DNA from 2 places in the Streptomyces sp. NPDC031379 genome. Region 1 is predicted to be linked to the other one. Evidence: predicted binding sites of a transcription regulator. Region 1 holds the regulator's gene; the other holds the start of a gene.
The links. Region 1 encodes HrcA, which represses chaperone genes, less so after heat shock. Its sites were predicted from a motif close to TTNGCACTCNGNNNNNCNGAGTGCNAA; they were not measured.
Positions count from the first base shown of each region.

Region 2: a site for HrcA is predicted at 3,131-3,157, ahead of groL (chaperonin GroEL). Genes of this name have one in related genera too.

Region 1 is NZ_JBVIIT010000011.1:59,618-65,282, reverse strand. It holds gene ACZ5CW_RS17685 (nitronate monooxygenase) at 1-585, opposite strand, end outside; gene dnaJ (molecular chaperone DnaJ) at 686-1,822, opposite strand; gene hrcA (heat-inducible transcriptional repressor HrcA) at 1,823-2,839, opposite strand; gene ACZ5CW_RS17670 (MBL fold metallo-hydrolase) at 3,014-3,748, shown strand; gene ACZ5CW_RS17665 (DUF3097 domain-containing protein) at 3,783-4,583, shown strand; gene hemW (radical SAM family heme chaperone HemW) at 4,657-5,665, opposite strand, start outside.
Region 2 is NZ_JBVIIT010000001.1:137,987-143,651, reverse strand. It holds gene ACZ5CW_RS00735 (NADH:flavin oxidoreductase) at 8-1,132, opposite strand; gene groL (chaperonin GroEL) at 1,346-2,968, opposite strand; gene ACZ5CW_RS00725 (cold-shock protein) at 3,280-3,483, opposite strand; gene ACZ5CW_RS00720 (MoaD/ThiS family protein) at 3,927-4,205, opposite strand; gene thrC (threonine synthase) at 4,202-5,485, opposite strand; SAM riboswitch class I at 5,503-5,665, opposite strand, start outside.

The DNA.
Region 1 (5,665 bases):
TCCGAGGCCGGAGCGGTCGTTCTCGGGGATGTCCCGGTGGGTTCCCTGGTGGCCGCCGGCCTCCACGCCCTGCGCGATCACCGCGTCCGCCCCGGCCCGCTCGACCGCGCGGGCCTCCTCGGCGGTGGTGGCGGTGACCAGCGTGACGGTTCCGGCGCGGCGCAGCGAGTCCAGCACGTCCCGGCTCGGCACGCCGAAGTGGAAGGAGACCACCGGCACCGGGTTGTCGAGGAGGACGGCGAGCTTGGCGTCGTAGCCGTCGTCCCGGCCGCTGTCCGGGTCGCCCAGCTCGGTCTCGTACCAGGCGGCCTCGCCGGCCAGCTGGTGGGCGTAGACCTCGACCGCGCCCGACTCGGGGTACTCCGGCTGCGGCATGAACACGTTCACGCCGAAGGGGCGGCTCGTGAGCCCCCGCAGCTGCTTGATCTCCTGGTACATGCCGTCGGCCGTCTTGTATCCGGCGGCGAGGAACCCGAGTCCGCCGGCCTCGGAGACGGCGGCGGCGAGCTGCGGAAGCGAGACGCCGCCCGCCATGGGAGCCTGCACGATCGGGTGGGGGAAGAGATCGGTCAGTGCGGTGGACATGACCGCATGTTGTCACGTCCTTTGGACAAGTCCGAATCCGGGCTTCCCGCGGCATAGGACAGCGGCATACGGGGTGCCGGAGCACCCCGTGGACGATGCCTCAGCGCCCGTTGAACGCGTCCTTCAACCGCGAGAACAGACCCTGCTGCCCCGGCTGGAACTGTCCCTGCGGACGCTCCTCGCCCCGCAGCTTCGCCAGCTCGCGCAGCAACCGCTCCTGCTCGGGATCCAGCTTCGTCGGCGTCTGCACCTCGACATGGACGATCAGGTCACCCCGGCCGCCGCCCCGCAGATGCGTGACGCCGCGGTTGTGCAGCGGGATCGACTGGCCGGACTGGGTACCGGGCCGGATGTCGACCTCCTCCATCCCGTCCAGGGTCTCCAGCGGCACCTTCGTACCGAGCGACGCCGCGGTCATCGGGATCGTGACCGTGCAGTGCAGGTCGTCGCCGCGCCGCTGGAAGGTCGGGTGCGGCAGCTCGTGGATCTCGACGTACAGGTCGCCGGCCGGACCGCCGCCCGGGCCGACCTCGCCCTCACCGGCGAGCTGGATCCGGGTGCCGTTGTCGACACCGGCCGGGATCTTCACCGTCAGCGTGCGACGCGAGCGGACCCGGCCGTCGCCGGCGCACTCCGGGCACGGCGTCGGCACCACGGTGCCGAAGCCCTGGCACTGCGGGCAGGGCCGCGAGGTCATGACCTGGCCCAGGAAGGACCGGGTGACCTGGGAGACCTCACCCCGGCCGCGGCACATGTCACACGTCTGGGCGGACGTGCCCGGAGCCGCGCCCTCACCGTTGCAGGTGTTGCAGACGACCGCGGTGTCGACCTGGATGTCCTTGGTCGTGCCGAAGGCGGCCTCGTCCAGCTCGACCTCGATCCGGATCATCGCGTCCTGGCCACGCCGGGTGCGCGAACGCGGCCCGCGCTGCGACGCCGTACCGAAGAACGCGTCCATGATGTCGGAGAAGTTACCGAAGCCACCGGCCCCGAAGCCGCCCGCGCCCGCGCCGCCCGACTGGGAGAGCGGGTCGCCGCCGAGGTCGTAGACCTGCTTCTTCTGCGGGTCCGACAACACCTCGTAAGCGGCGTTGATCTCCTTGAACCGCTCCTGGGTCTTCGGATCGGGGTTGACGTCCGGGTGCAGCTCGCGCGCGAGCCGACGGAACGCCTTCTTGATCTCATCCTGCGACGCGTCGCGGCGCACGCCGAGAACGGCGTAATAGTCGGTGGCCACTTACGACTCCGCCAGGATCTGTCCGACGTACCGTGCCACTGCGCGTACCGCTCCCATCGTTCCCGGATAGTCCATGCGGGTCGGTCCGACCACGCCGAGCTTGGCAACCGCCTCGCCGCCCGAACCGTAGCCGACCGACACCACGGAGGTGGAGTTGAGTCCTTCATAGGCGTTCTCGTGGCCGATGCGCACGGTCACGCCCGGGTCCTTCGCCTCGCCGAGGAGCTTGAGGAGCACGACGTGCTCCTCCAGTGCCTCCAGGACGGGCCGGATCATGAGGGGGAAGTCGTGCCCGAAGCGGGTGAGATTGGCGGTGCCGCCGATCATCAGCCGCTCCTCGTTCTCCTCGACGAGTGTCTCCAGAAGGGTGGAGAGCACCGTGGAGACCGTACCGCGGTCCTCCGGCTCGAAGGCGTCCGGCAGGTCCTCGACCAGCCTCGGCACGTCCGTGAACCGGCGGCCCGCGACCCGGCTGTTCAGCCGGGCCCGCAGATCCGCCAGCGAGGCCTCGCCGAACGGCGCCGGGCAGTCGACCATCCGCTGCTCGACCCGGCCGGTGTCCGTGATCAGCACGAGCATCACGCGCGCGGGAGCGAGCGAGAGCAGCTCCACGTGCCGGACGGTGGACCGGGTCAGCGACGGATACTGCACGACGGCGACCTGCCGGGTCAGCTGCGCGAGCAGCCGCACCGTGCGCGCCACGACGTCGTCGAGGTCGACGGCGCCCTCCAGGAAGTTCTGGATCGCCCGCCGCTCGGGCGCGGTCATCGGCTTGACGCCCGCGAGCTTGTCCACGAACAGCCGGTAGCCCTTGTCGGTGGGGATGCGCCCGGCACTGGTGTGCGGCTGGGCGATGAACCCCTCGTCCTCCAGGGCGGCCATGTCGTTGCGGACGGTCGCCGGGGAGACGCCGAGGTTGTGCCGCTCGGTGAGCGCCTTGGAACCCACCGGCTCCTCGGTGCCCACATAGTCCTGGACGATCGCGCGCAGCACCTGAAGCCTGCGTTCACTCAGCATCCGCGCGCACCTCCAGCACGTCAGTCCCCTCGTCCCATCGGGTCGTCCGCCTGGCACTCTTCCCATGCGAGTGCCAGAGTTCCCCGGCCCAGTGTACGGCTGTCAGGTACGCACTGGGCAAGGTCGGTGCTGTCCGTACCGGCTCGTGACGGCTCGTACCGCTAGCGTCGCGGTATGACGGTGACTTGGGAAGAGCTGGGGTGGGAGCGGCTGGCCGCCGGCGTCGGGCGGTGCCGGCTGCCCGGCTGGGACTGCACGGTGGGCCTCATCCTCGGCGAGGGTACGGCACTGTTGGTGGACGCCGGCTCGAGCCTGGCCGAAGGGGCGCGGCTGCGGGCCCGGGCCCAGGAGCTGTCCGGCGGCCGTGTGACCCATCTCGCGCTCACCCATCCCCACTTCGACCACGTCTTCGGGATGGCGGCGTTCGCCGGGACCGAGGTGTACGCGGCGGTGGGCACCGACGCGGTGTTCGCCCACGAACGCGCGGAGCTGCGCCTGGACGCGGTCCGGGGCGGGCTGCCGCCGGCCGACGCGGACGAGGCGGTCGACGCGCTCAGCCCGCCCCGGCACCTGGTCTCCGGCGAGTGGACCCTCGACCTCGGCGACGGCCGGCAGGCGCTGCTGGCCAACGTGGGCCCGGGGCACACCGCCCACGACCTGGCGGTCCTGGTCCCCGGCTCGGCCTCTGGGGAGCCGGAGGTGGTCTTCTGCGGCGACCTGGTCGAGGAGTCCGGCGAGCCCCAGGCCGGCCCGGACGCGGTCCCGTCCCGCTGGCCGGACGCGCTGGACCGGCTGCTGGCACTGGGCGGCGAGGACGCGCTGTACGTGCCCGGCCACGGTGCGGTGGTGGACGCGGGGTTCGTACGACGTCAACGCGACGAGCTGGCCTCGCGTTTCGGCGTGTCGTGAACCTGGCCGTGCCGCTTCTCCTATCGTCATCCGAATGCGCCAGTACACCTCCGACCTGACCCCGCCGTGGAAGAAGCCGAAGCCGGTCCCCGAGGTACCGGCCGAGCCGGGGCTCGTGGTGGAGGAGCCGGGCACCGGGTTCTGCGGGGCGGTGATCCGCTGCGAGGCGGGCACGGTGACCCTGGAGGACCGCTTCGGCAAGCACCGGGTGTTCCCGCTGGAGCCGCGCGGCTTCCTGCTCGAGGGCAGGGTGGTCACCCTGGTGAAGCCGGCCTCGGGCCCGGTACGGCCCAGCCGCACGGCCTCCGGCTCCCTCGCCGTCCCCGGCGCACGCGCGCGCGTGGCCCGCGCCGGGCGCATCTACGTCGAGGGCCGGCACGACGCCGAGCTGGTCGAGAAGGTGTGGGGCGACGACCTGCGCATCGAGGGCGTGGTCGTGGAGTACCTGGAGGGCGTGGACGACCTGCCGGCGATCGTGGCGGAGTTCGGGCCGGGTCCGGACGCGCGGCTCGGCGTACTGGTGGACCACCTGGTCCCGGGCACGAAGGAATCGCGGATCGCCGAGTCGGTGACGAGTGAGCACGCGCTCGTCGTCGGCCACCCCTACATCGACATCTGGGAGGCCGTGAAGCCCTCGTCCCTGGGCATTCCCGGCTGGCCCCGGGTGCCACGCGGCCAGGACTGGAAGACGGGGGTGTGCCGGGCGCTGGGCTGGCCGGAGAACACGGGGGCGGCCTGGCAGGGGATCCTGGGCCGGGTGCGGTCGTACAGGGATCTGGAGCCGGAGCTGCTGGGCCGGGTGGAGGAACTGATCGACTTCGTGACCGCCCCCTAGAAGCGGGCGGTCACCCAGCCGCGGGCAGGCGACAGGGGCCCCTGCGCGACACCGGGCGCCTTCGGCGACGGCCCTAGTCCACCAGGTCCCGCACCACCGCGTCCGCCAGCAGCCGCCCGCGCAGCGTCAGCACCGCACGCCCCTCGTCGTACGGGCCGGTCTCCAGGAGGCCTTCGCCCAGCGCCCGCCGGGACGCCGCGAGCCCCTCCTCCTTGAGCAGGGACAGCGGCACCCCCTCCCGCAGCCGCAGCTCCAGCAGGATGCGCTCCACCCTGCGGTCCTCGTCCGGCAGGACCTCACGCCCGGCCCCCGGCGACCGCCCCGACGCCAGCGCCGCCGCGTACGCCCCCGGGTGCTTGACGTTCCACCAGCGCACCCCGCCCACATGGCTGTGCGCGCCCGGTCCGGCGCCCCACCAGTCGGCACCCCGCCAGTACAGCTCGTTGTGCAGGCAGCGGCCCGCCTCCGAGGTGGCCCAGTTGGAGACCTCGTACCAGTCGAAACCCGCCGCGGACAACGTCTCCTCGGCGATCAGGTAGCGATCGGCGTGGGCGTCGTCGTCGGTCATCGGGACCTCGCCCCGGCGGATGCGGCGGGCGAGCTGGGTGCCCTCCTCGACGATCAGGGCGTAGGCGCTGATGTGGTCGGGCCCGGCACCGATGGCCGCGTCCAGGGACGCCCGCCAGTCGTCGTCGCTCTCCCCCGGTGTGCCGTAGATCAGGTCGAGGTTGACGTGCTCGAAGCCCGCCGTCCTCGCCTCCGCCACACACGCCTCGGGGCGGCCCGGGGTGTGCGTGCGGTCCAGGATCCTCAGCACGTGCTGCTTGGCGCTCTGCATGCCGAAGGAGATCCGGTTGAAGCCGCCTTCCCGGAGGGTGGTGAGATACGCCGGGTCCACCGACTCCGGGTTCGCCTCCGTGGTGATCTCCGCGTCCGGTGCCAGGCCGAACTCGTCACGGATCGCGCCCAGCATCCGTACGAGGTCGCCGGCGGCCAGCAGCGTCGGCGTACCGCCCCCGACGAAGACCGTCCGGACCGCGCGCGGGTCGTCGCCGAGCACCTTCCGGGCCAGGCGGACCTCG
Region 2 (5,665 bases), on a different contig from region 1:
TGCCCGGTCAGCTGAGGGTCTTGATCGCCGCCGCGTCGTACGACTTCAGCTCGTCGAAGCGGTCGGAGAGGACCTTCGCCGCCCACTCCGGGTCCTGGAGCAGGGCACGGCCGATGGCGACGAGGTCGAACTCCTCGGCCTCCAGGCGGTCCAGGAGGTTGTCGATGCCCTTGATCGGGGCGCCCTCGCCCTGGAAGGCGTTGATGAAGTCGCCGTCGAGGCCGACGGAGCCGACGGTGATGACCGGCTTGCCGGTGAGCTTCTTGGTCCAGCCCGCGAGGTTGAGGTCGGAGCCCTCGAACTCCGGCAGCCAGTAACGGCGGGTGGAGGCGTGGAAGGCGTCGACGCCCGCGGCGGCCAGCGGGGCGAGGATCGCCTCCAGCTCCTCGGGGGTCTCGGCGAGGCGGGCGGTGTAGTCCTGCTGCTTCCACTGCGAGTAGCGGAAGAGGACCGGGAAGTCGGGGGACACCCGCTCGCGGACCGCGGCGACGATCTCCGCGGCGAACTTGGTGCGGGCCACCGGGTCGCCACCGTAGGCGTCGGTACGGCGGTTGGTGCCCGCCCACAGGAACTGGTCGAGGAGGTAGCCGTGGGCGCCGTGGAGTTCCACGCCGTCGAAGCCGATGCGCTCGGCGTCCGCGGCGGCCTGGGCGAACGCGGCGATCACGTCGTCCAGGTCCGTCCGCGTCATGACCTTGCCGGTGGGCTCGGCGCCCGCGGCGACGAGGCCGGAGGGGCCGACGGCGGGGGCGTCCGGGAAGGGGGCGTCGCCCTGCTTGCGGACCATGCCGATGTGCCACAGCTGCGGGACGATCGTGCCGCCCGCCGCGTGCACGTCCTCGGCGACCTTGGCCCAGCCCGCGAGCTGCTCCTCGCCGTGGAAGCGCGGGACGCGGTCGCTCTCGCCGGCCGAGTCGTGGCCGACGTAGGTGCCCTCGGTGACGATCAGGCCTACGCCGGCGGCGGCGCGGCGCGCGTAGTAGGAGCGCACGTTCTCCCCGGGGACGCCGCCCGGGGAGAACATACGGGTCATCGGCGCCATCACGATCCGGTTCGGGACGGTGAGGCCGCCCAGGTCGATCGGGCGGGAGAGGATCTGGGCCGCGCGGGAGGCGGGCGTGGTGACGGTCACGTGGGGGGCTCCTCGTGAATGACTGGGGTAACCGGCTGGTATGTGCACGCGCATTGTTGCACCTTCTGAAGCAACAGCCTATGCGGTGGCCCACATTCCCCGTCCGGCGGAGAACGCCCGCGTGACGCCGGACACGCCCGAGGGCGGCACCCCCTGCCACAGACAGGGAGTACCGCCCTCGTACGAAAGGACTGGTGCCGATCCTCGGAAGGATCAGAAGTCCATGTCACCGCCCGGCATGCCGCCGCCGGCCGGCGCGGCGGCCTTCTCCGGCTTGTCGGCGATGACGGCCTCGGTGGTGAGGAACAGCGCGGCGATGGAGGCGGCGTTCTGCAGCGCGGAACGGGTCACCTTCGCCGGGTCGATGATGCCCTCGGCGACCAGGTCGACGTACTCGCCGGTCGCGGCGTTCAGGCCGTGGCCCGGGGTCAGGTTGCGCACCTTCTCCACCACGACACCGCCCTCGAGGCCGGCGTTGACGGCGATCTGCTTCAGCGGGGCCTCGAGCGCGAGCTTCACGGCCTGCGCGCCGGTCGCCTCGTCACCCTCCAGCTCCAGCTTCTCGAAGACCTGGGAGGCCTGCAGCAGGGCCACGCCACCACCGGCGACGATGCCCTCCTCGACGGCGGCCTTCGCGTTGCGGACGGCGTCCTCGATGCGGTGCTTGCGCTCCTTCAGCTCCACCTCGGTGGCGGCACCGGCCTTGATGACCGCGACACCGCCGGCGAGCTTCGCCAGGCGCTCCTGCAGCTTCTCGCGGTCGTAGTCCGAGTCGCTGTTCTCGATCTCGGCGCGGATCTGGTTCACCCGGCCCGCGACCTGCTCGGAGGAGCCGGCACCGTCGACGATGGTGGTCTCGTCCTTGGTGATGACGACCTTGCGGGCCTTGCCCAGGAGGTCGAGGGTCGTGTTCTCGAGCTTGAGACCGACCTCCTCGGAGATGACCTCGCCGCCGGTGAGGATGGCGATGTCGTTCAGCATCGCCTTGCGGCGGTCGCCGAAGCCCGGGGCCTTGACGGCGACGGACTTGAAGGTGCCGCGGATCTTGTTGACGACCAGGGTCGACAGGGCCTCGCCCTCGACGTCCTCGGCGATGATCAGCAGCGGCTTGCCCGACTGCATGACCTTCTCCAGCAGCGGGAGCAGGTCCTTGACCGAGGAGATCTTGGAGTTGGCGATCAGGATGTACGGGTCGTCGAGGACGGCCTCCATACGCTCCATGTCGGTGGCGAAGTACGCCGAGATGTAGCCCTTGTCGAAGCGCATACCCTCGGTGAGCTCCAGCTCCAGACCGAAGGTCTGGGACTCCTCGACGGTGATGACGCCTTCCTTGCCGACCTTGTCCATGGCCTCGGCGATCAGCTCGCCGATCTGGGTGTCGGCGGCGGAGATGGACGCGGTGGAGGCGATCTGCTCCTTGGTCTCGACGTCCTTCGCCTGCTCCAGCAGGGCGGCGGAGACGGCCTCGACGGCCTTCTCGATACCACGCTTCAGAGCCATCGGGTTGGCGCCGGCGGCGACGTTGCGCAGGCCTTCCTTGACCAGGGCCTGGGCGAGCACGGTCGCGGTGGTCGTACCGTCACCGGCGACGTCGTCCGTCTTCTTGGCGACTTCCTTGACCAGCTCGGCGCCGATCTTCTCGTACGGGTCCTCGAGCTCGATCTCCTTGGCGATGGAGACACCATCGTTGGTGATCGTGGGGGCGCCCCACTTCTTCTCGAGGACGACGTTGCGGCCCTTGGGGCCGAGCGTCACCTTCACGGCGTCCGCGAGCTGGTTCATGCCGCGCTCGAGGCCGCGCCGCGCCTCCTCGTCGAACGCGATGATCTTGGCCATGTGAAGTGGTCCCTCCAGGACTGGGGGTGATTCCTTCGGACCGCGCCCGCGCCCGCGACGGACGGCTCGCCGGCCTGTGGTTCCTTGCCCCACCTGGCCTGCGGGCCTCACCGACCCGGTCCTTCTTTGTCACTCTCACCTTCAGAGTGCTAACGCCAATGATTAGCACTCGGCATGGTCGAGTGCAAGCGCCTCCGGGGGGAACGGGGGGCACTCAGCCGCCCGCGAACAACGGGACGCCGGGCACGACCCCGGGCACGACGAAGGGCCCGCACCCTGTGCCGGTGCGGGCCCTTCGTCACAAGAAACGTTCAGGCGCTGAGGCGAACCATGTCGGCCTGCGGGCCCTTCTGGCCCTGCGAGATCTCGAACTCCACCCGCTGGCCCTCTTCCAGGGTGCGGTAGCCGTCCATCTGAATGGCGCTGTAGTGGACGAAGACGTCCGCACCACCGTCGACCGCGATGAAGCCGTACCCCTTCTCCGCGTTGAACCACTTGACGGTGCCCTGAGCCATGCCTAACTCCCCTATTACTGGCCCTTGCACAGATCCGCACTTCGCGGACCCGGGTCAGACCTCACCCCCCATGGGACGGGGGCGTGCGCCGGAACGCGTCGACCGCGGCTGAATGTATCTGTCCAACTGCCGTCTGCAACAGGTCAATCGGACGAGAATTCCGGACGAGCCCGATCCGGAATGTGCCGAGAATTCGTCCGAATTCAGGGCAAGTCGGGCTCCACAAAAGGAACAAAAGCCGCATGAAACCCGCATACTTTGGCTACTTCTTGTCGGGCTGTGCGGCGCGAATACAGGGCTCGCGACCCGAAGACCACGACCGTGTTCCCCAACTGTACCGCGCTCAATCACACAGAATTGCCCCCTCCGCTTCTCTCACGGAGGGGGCAATCCGATGAACAATACGTAACCGCTGTTACCGAAGGTAATGATCGGTCATTCGGTCAGCAGCCGCCGGCGACGGCCGGAATGATCGAGACGCCCGCGCCGTCGGGGGTCGCCGTCTCCAGGCCCTGCTCGAAACGGACGTCGTCGTCGTTGACGTAGACGTTGACGAACCGGCGCAGCTTGCCCTGGTCGTCCAGCACCCGGGCGGCGATTCCCGTGTGGTTCTTCTCCAGGTCCCCGATGACCTCGGCGAGGGTCCCGCCCTCGGCGGTGACCTCGGCCTGGCCGCCGGTGTAGGTGCGCAGGATGGTCGGGATGCGAACGGTCACGCTCATGCGAGGCCAGCCTCTCGGAAGGAGTCCAGGGTCGGGCGGATGGTGGCGGTGAGGCCGGTGCCGGCCACCGCGTCGAGGGTCTTCAGGCCGTCACCGGTGTTGAGGACGACCGTGGTCTTCGCCGGGTCCAGCACGCCGTCCTTGAGCAGCTTGCGGGTGACGCCGACGGTCACCCCGCCGGCCGTCTCCGCGAAGATGCCCTCCGTGCGGGCCAGCAGCTTGATGGCGTCGACGACGTCCGCGTCCGTCACGTCCTCCACGGCACCGCCGGTGCGGCGCGCGATGTCGAGGACGTACGGGCCGTCGGCCGGGTTGCCGATCGCGAGGGACTTGGCGATGGTGTTCGGCTTCTGCGGGCGGACCACGTCGTGGCCGGCCTTGAAGGCCGTGGACACCGGCGAGCAGCCCTCGGCCTGCGCACCGAAGATCTTGTACGGCTTGTCCTCGACCAGACCGAGCTTGATCAGCTCCTGAAGGCCCTTGTCGATCTTCGTGAGCTGGGAACCGGAGGCGATCGGGACCACGATCTGGTCCGGGAGCCTCCAGCCGAGCTGCTCGCAGATCTCGTACGCCAGGGTCTTGGAGCCCTCCGCGTAGTACGGCCGCAGGTTGACGTTGACGAAGCCCCAGCCCTCACCGGCGGGGTCACCGATCAGCTCGGAGCAGAAGCGGTTCACGTCGTCGTAGTTGCCCTCGATGCCGACGAGCTCGCCGCCGTAGACCGCGGCCATGACGACCTTGCCCTGCTCCAGGTCGTGCGGGATGAACACGCAAGAGCGGAAGCCGGCCCGGGCGGCGGCGGCGCCCACGGCACCGGCGAGGTTGCCGGTGGAGGAGCAGGAGAGCGTGGTGAAGCCGAAGGCGCGGGCGGCCTCCAGGGCCTGGGCGACGACACGGTCCTTGAAGGAGTGCGTCGGGTTGCCGGAGTCGTCCTTCACGTACAGGCCCCCGGTGACGCCCAGTTCGCGGGCGAGGTTGTCGGCCTTGACGAGCTTGGTCCAGCCCGGGTTGAGGTTGGGCTTGTCGGCCACGTCGGCGGGGACGGGCAGCAGGGGCGCGTAACGCCAGATGTTCGCGGGGCCCGCCTCGATGCGCGCGCGCAGCTCTTCGGTGTCGTAGGCGGAGAAGTCGTAGGCGATCTCCAGCGGGCCGAAACACTCCTCGCACGCGAAGACCGGGCCGAGGGGCACGCGGTGACCGCACTCGCGACAGCTCAGGGCGGCGGCGGGACCGAGGTCGACGGCGGGATTGCTGGTGCTTGCAACTGTCTGCACAGCCATGGAGGCGAGGCCCTTTCTCCTCATCTTCCTCACGACGCATCTCGCCGTGAGACGGATTTGGCACCTTCCCTAGCCGGGAGCCTCGCGGAGACGATCAGAACGGAGCGCTCTGATCTACGAGAACCGGCTGGAGGGTTGCCGGGGCTTCATCGGGCCGTGTCCCTCTGCCCCTCTGGATGA